Linked DNA regions of Bradyrhizobium diazoefficiens. The protein of the gene in region 1 interacts with the protein of each later gene in a pairwise test. Links are inferred from orthologs where the notes say so. Each region holds a gene or a part of one and is shown in the gene's direction. Other genes may lie near its edges.

What was found.
Region 2: the proteins of JJB99_RS03705 (region 1) and grxD interact in binary tests that used the Escherichia coli proteins (3 or more experiments, as listed by UniProt). The link is inferred for Bradyrhizobium diazoefficiens from one-to-one orthologs.

What each region holds. Positions count from the first base shown.
Region 1 is NZ_CP067100.1:796,669-799,745, reverse strand. Bases 317-3,077 are described here. They hold JJB99_RS03705 (BolA family protein), read left to right. Parts: upstream 317-1,442; coding sequence 1,443-1,712; downstream 1,713-3,077. Other genes in these bases: JJB99_RS03700 (HlyC/CorC family transporter), read right to left, coding at 1,841-3,077; JJB99_RS03710 (J domain-containing protein), read right to left, coding at 661-1,293; JJB99_RS03715 (sensor histidine kinase), read left to right, coding at 317-599. Outside these bases: more of JJB99_RS03715, read left to right, coding at 1-316. UniProt on the Escherichia coli protein: Transcriptional regulator that plays an important role in general stress response. Has many effects on cell morphology, cell growth and cell division. Acts by regulating the transcription of many genes, including dacA (PBP-5), dacC (PBP-6), ampC and mreB.
Region 2 is NZ_CP067100.1:3,172,928-3,176,199, forward strand. What follows is about bases 138-3,093. They hold grxD (Grx4 family monothiol glutaredoxin), read left to right. Parts: upstream 138-1,430; coding sequence 1,431-1,757; downstream 1,758-3,093. Other genes in these bases: egtB (ergothioneine biosynthesis protein EgtB), read right to left, coding at 138-1,201; JJB99_RS14940 (O-acetyl-ADP-ribose deacetylase), read left to right, coding at 1,761-2,312; JJB99_RS14945 (serine hydrolase domain-containing protein), read left to right, coding at 2,359-3,093. Also shown: more of egtB, read right to left, coding at 1-137; more of JJB99_RS14945, read left to right, coding at 3,094-3,272. UniProt on the Escherichia coli protein: Monothiol glutaredoxin involved in the biogenesis of iron-sulfur clusters.

The sequences.
Region 1 (3,077 bases):
CGGCCCGCAAGCAGGCGGAAGAGCGGATGATGCTTCTCACCGCCGAAGTCGACCATCGGTCCAACAACCTGCTAGCGGTGATCCAGGCGATGCTGCGGCTAACGAAGGCCGAGAGCGCGGACGAGTTCCAGGCCGTTTTTCAAGGCCGGCTCAGCGCCCTTGCCAACGTGCAGAGACTGTTCTCGGCTTCGCGCTGGACCGGCGCGAGCCTGAAGACGATCGTCGAAGAAGAGCTCCGGCCCTACGCAAGCGGGGACCGCGAACGGGTCCGCATCGAGGGCGAAGACATCCGCCTGCCGGCGATGCTGGCCCAGTCGATCGCAGTTGCCGTCCATGAGCTGGCGACCAACGCCGCCAAATACGGCTCGCTGTCGACGCCTTCGGGCCGGTTGAATATCCGCTGGGAGGCCGATCCGGCCACGTCTCTCGTCCTGCGCTGGTCGGAAAGCGGCGGGCCGGAGGTCACCGAGCCGACCCGCAAGGGTTTTGGGATCGGCGCTGTCGATGGTGTGATCCGGACCTTGCGGGGAAGAATCACCCGGCAATGGAGGCCAGAAGGATTGGTCTGCGAGCTGTCTTTCCCGGAGATCGCGGCCTAGAGCATGATGCTCGACCCATAACCCAAATCGCGATGAGGATTCATCCCGACCTCGTCGCGCTTTAGGCCTCGCGCACCACCGTCTTCAGGTAATTATACGCCTTGATGATCTCGATCAGGCGGTCTTCGGTCGAGCGGTCGCCGCCGTTGGCATCGGGGTGGTGCTGCTTGACCAGCGCCTTGTACTTGCTCTTGACGTCGGCGAGTGTGGAATTGGGGCCGAGACCCATGACCTGGAGCGCCTTGCGCTCGGCGTTCATCACCTTGCGCGTCTCGGCCTTGGGCTGGGCCTCCGGGCCCTTCCGCCAATTCGCACGGCCGTTGATCTCGGAGAACATGCTGAACGGATCGGACGCCATGTCGATCTCGGCTTCCGCACCCTTCTTGCCGCCGTTGGCGCCCATCTTCCAGGTCGGACGGTGGCCGGTCAGCGCATCCTTCTGGTAGCGCGCAACCGCGTCGGCATTCATGCCGGAGAAGAAATTGTAGTTCTGGTTGTACTCGCGCACATGGTTCAGGCAGAAGTGCCAGTACTCACGCTGGTTCTCGCGGCCCTTCGGCGCACGGTGCGCGCCCTTGTTCTGACACCCGGCCCATTCGCAGTTGACCACGGCGTCGCGCGGCTTCACTTCCGGCTGCTTGCCCCGCGGCTTCACGCGGATGGAGTCGAAGAACTTTGATGAATCGATCGGCATGGCTGACTTTGACTACGCAATGCAAAAACCTTCAAGTCTTGACATTGCAATTAGGGCGAAACCCCGTAGCACCTCGGCATTTTTTAGGACCGCCGCCAGAGGCGGCCTATGCAATTGACGGGGCGCTTGCGCACGCTTTAATGGCACTCATGGTTATGAAAGACACTATCAGCAACAAGTTGCAGGAAGCTTTCACGCCGGAAAGCCTGCAAGTCGTCGACGAGTCACATTTGCATGAGGGCCACGCCGGCCATCGGCCAAGCGGCGAGACGCACTTTCGCGTTTATATCGTGTCTGCCGCCTTCAAAGGGAAGAGCCGGGTCGACCGCCACCGCATGATAAATTCGGCGCTGGCGGCGGAACTCTCCGGCACCGTCCACGCGCTCGCGATCCACGCGCAGGCACCGGGGGAAGGGTGACCGCTGTCATGCCCCGCGAAGGCGGGGCATCCAGTACTCCGCGGCGGATGTGGTGGGAGCGAATCCCCAACGCCGGCCTCTGGATACTGGATCGTCCGCCTTCGCGGACGATGACAGCTCGCCATGCGTCAAAACGACGTCCCGGCCCTTCTTGGCTTGGCCCCCTCCAGCTCGGCCTCGCGCGGCACCGGTGAAATACGGAGCGCGGTGATGCGGTTGCGTTCCCGGCGGAGAACGCGGAAGCGGAAGCCGTGGAAGGTAAAACTCTGGCCGCGGTCGGGGATCGAGCGCGCCTCGTGAATGACGAGGCCGGCGACCGTGGTTGCCTCCTCGTCGGGCAGGCGCCAGTCCATGGCGCGGTTGAGATCGCGGATCGGCACCGAGCCGTCGACCACTACCGAACCGTCCGGCTGGGCGCGCACGCCGGCGACCACGACGTCGTGCTCGTCGGAGATGTCGCCGACGATCTCTTCCAGAATGTCTTCCAGGGTCACGAGACCTTCGACTTCGCCGTACTCGTCGACGACCAGCGCGAAATGGGTCTTGCGGCGGCGGAAGGCCTTGAGCTGCTCGGACACAGGCCGCATCTCCGGCACGAACCAGGGCGGCAGCGCGATGGTGGAGACGTCGATGCGCGAGGTGTCGCCGTCGGCGGCGCGGATCGCGCGCAACAGGTCCTTGGCGTGAAGCACGCCGATGATGTTCTCCGGCTTCTCGCGCCAGAGCGGGATGCGGGTGTACTCGGTCGCCAGCACCTCGCGCACCAGCTCCTCCGGCGGCAGGTCGGCATTGATCATCATCATCTCGGTGCGATGGATCATGACGTCGGAGACCTGGAGCTCGCGCAGGTCCAAGAGCCCGCCGAGCATGTCGCGGTCCTGCTTCTCGACCTTGCCCTCGTGATGCAAGAGGTCGACCGCGCCGCGCAGGCGCTCGGTCGGCGACAGGATGGCCTGGTGCTCGCCGGCGAGGCCGAACAGGCGCAGCAACAGGCGGACGATGACTTCGACAATCCGTAATAGGGGCCCCAGCACGTACATGGTCAGCCGCATCGGCCGCGCGACCGCAAGCGCCATGCGGTCCGGCGCATTGATCGCGATGGTTTTTGGCAGCACTTCCGCAAAAATCACGACCAGCGCCGTCATCACGCCGGTGGCGTAGAGCACGCCGACGTCGCCGAACCAGGCGGTGAAGATCGAGGTCGCCAGCGCGGAGGCGCTGATATTGGCGATGTTGTTGCCGAGCAGCAGCGCGCCGATCAGGCGCTCGCGCATGTCGAGCAGGTCCGAGACCACGTCGGCCTCGCGGTTACCCTGCTTGGAGAGGCGGAGCATGCTGGCGCGCGAGGCGCCGGTCAGCGCGGTC
Region 2 (3,272 bases), 2.4 Mb from region 1 along the record:
CAAGCGAGGAGCCGCGCAGCACCAGCTGGTTGACCATGAACTTGCCGTTGTACTCCCCGAGCGCGCCTTCGATGGCGCGATAGCCGGGATAGGGTGAGTAGGAAGAACGCGTCCACTGCCAGACGATGCCGAAGGCGTCGTTGAGCTGGCCGGCACGCGCGGCGACCTCCCATTCCATCTCGGTCGGCAGGTGCTTTCCGGCCCAGCGCGCAAACGCATCGGCCTCATAATAGCTGACGTGGCAGACAGGCGCGTCCGGATCGACCGGCTTGAGGCCGGCGAGCGTCATCACCTGCCATCCGCCATCGACCTCGCGCCAATGACCCGGGGCCTGCCAGTCTTCCTTGCTGGCGGCGGCAAAGCCGTCCATCAGCCACAGCGTTGCTTTCGCATAGCCGCCGTCGCGCATGAAGGCGAGCCATTCGCCGTTGGTGACGAGATTGCGCGCGATCTTGACCGGGCCGACCAGGGCGCGATGCGCCGGCTTCTCGTTGTCGAAATGGAAGCTGTCGTCGACATGACCGACGGTGTGGATGCCTTCGTTGAGCATCAGCCAGTTGTCACCGGCGCGCGTCGCGGACGGAAAGCGCCAGTCCGGAACGTAAGCCGGATACACCGGGTTCTGCGCAAAGGCGTGCAGGATATCGGTGAACATCAACTCCTGATGCTGCTGCTCGTGATTGAGCCCGACCTCGACCAGCGGCGCGATCTCGCGCAGCTTGTCTTCGCCAGCCTCGCGGAAGAAGTTTACGACGGCGGCATCGACATAGCGGCGATAGGCGCCGATTTCGCTCGTGCTGGGCCGGGTGATGTCGCCGCGATGATTGCGGGCATGGCGGGGACCGGCGCTGACGTAGTAGGAATTGAACAGGAATGCGAAGTCGGGGTGAAAGGGCCGGTAGCCGGAGGCGTGCTCGCCGAGCAAGAACTGCTCCCAGAACCAGGTGGTATGGGCCCGGTGCCATTTCGTCGGGCTCGCATCCGGCATCGACTGGATCTGCTGGTCTTCCGGCGAGAGCGGTGCGGCGCGGCGCTCGGTCTCGTTGCGGACGGCAACGAACGCCTCCTGGAGCCTGTGGGCGAGGCCGCCGAAATCGGCCGACGGTGACGAAAGCGGGTCGGTTGCCGTAGCGGAGGCTGGTTTCGTCACGTTTTTCTCCAGACTGGACAAGAGAACGTTGTTGGCGTTCCCCGGTTCCAAAACCGAGGTTCGTCCTAGATGGGGCGTCCGTTACGGGATAAAAGTCCTCCCCGGCGTTAATATTAGTGTCATCAGCCCATCGCCCAAGCTGCCGGCCGAGGGGCCGTTCGCCGCCATTTTACTTTGGATGCACAACGGTTTGGGCTACATATATAGGGAAGGATCGGGTTAAATCGGCTGAGCCGGCCCGAAGGAATCGTTGAGGGCTCCGCCCGAGAAGGACACGGATATGAGCATTGAGGAATTCATCGCCAACGAAGTGAAGTCGAACGACGTGGTTCTGTTCATGAAGGGCACGCCGCAATTTCCGCAGTGCGGTTTCTCCGGCCAGGTCGTCCAGATCCTCGACCACATCGGCGTCGGCTATAAGGGCCTCAACGTTCTCGAATCCGCCGAGCTGCGCAACGGCATCAAGGAATACTCGAACTGGCCCACCATCCCGCAGCTCTATGTGAAGGGCGAGTTCGTCGGCGGCTGCGACATCGTCCGCGAGATGTTTCAGGCGGGCGAATTGCAGCAGCTCTTCTCCGAGAAGGGCGTCGCCGTCGCGGCTTGATCAATGACCCGGCTGACGCGCCGGATCGGCGGCGCCAAGCTCGAGGTCATCGTTGCCGACATCACGACACTCGGCGTTGACGCCATCGTCAACGCCGCGAATTCCTCTCTTCTTGGTGGGGGCGGCGTCGATGGTGCAATCCATCGGGCGGCCGGCCCCGAGCTTCTTGCGGAGTGCCGGACGCTCGGAGGATGCCCGACAGGCGGTGCCAAGATCACCAAGGGCTACCGTCTGCCGGCCCGCCATGTCATCCACGCGGTCGGTCCTGTCTGGCACGGCGGCACTCGCGGTGAGGCGGAGGCCCTAAGCTCCTGCTATCGGCGTGCGCTTGAGCTCGCCCAGGCCCATGGACTGAACTCGCTGGCCTTCTCCGCGATCTCGACAGGGGTCTATCGGTTTCCGGCCGACCAGGCCGCGAAGATCGCGGTCCACGCGACCATTGATGCCCTGCCGGCTGCGCCGCTGGTCACTCATGTCATATTCTGCTGTTTCTCCGAGGCAAGCGCGGCGCTCCACGCGGACGTTCTGGCGCGCTACGGCAGCCCTTGTGCCTGATGGCGCGGTCGGTACACTCCGCCGGACCATGTTCCGGGGAGGGGATATGATTTTACAATCTGGACTGCGTGCGCTGGTCTGCGGCGCGCTTCTGTCGCTTGGCGCGATCTCGCTCGCGCGCGCCGAGGGCACTTACGAGATTCCGGCCGGCGCGCATTTCAATCAGGAGAAGCTCGGCAAGATTAGCGAGTTCTTCAAGAACGAGGTCGCGACCGGCAAGATCGCCGGTGCAACCGTGCTGATCAAGCAGCACGGCAAGCCGGTTTTCCACGAAGCCTTCGGTGTGCAGGACGTGGTCAGCAAGGCGCCGATTACCGACAAGACCATCTTCCGCCTGTTCTCGATGACCAAGGCCATCACTTCCGTGGTCGCGATGCAGCTGGTCGAAGATGGCAAGATCAAGCTCGATGATCCCGTTTCGAAATACATTCCGTCCTTCGCCAATGCGAAGGTCGGCGTCGAGATGAAGGCTGAGGACGGCACCAAGTCGCTGGAGCTCGTGCCAGCGAGCCGGCCGATCACGGTGCACGATCTGATGACGCACACTTCGGGCATCACTTATGGCTTCTATGGCGACAGCCTGGTCCGCAAGGCCTATCGCGACGCCAAGATCTATGACGGCGATTTCGACCTCGCCGAGTTCGCCGAGCGCATCGCCAAGCTGCCGCTGCACAACCAGCCGGGCGCGCTCTGGCAATACGGCCACTCCACCGACATTTTGGCGCGCGTGATGGAGATCGCGGCGGGCAAGCCGCTGTTCGAGATCGAACGGGAGAAGCTGCTCAGCCCGCTCGGCATGGTCGACACCGTTTTCTTCGTCACCGACCCCGAGAAGCAGAAGCTGCTGGCGCAGCCGGTGCCGAACGACAGCGATTTCCGCGTCGGCCGCATCAACGATCCGACCGTCATGAAAAAGTGGCAGTCGGCCTCTGGCGGCATGGTCTCGACCATGGCGGACTA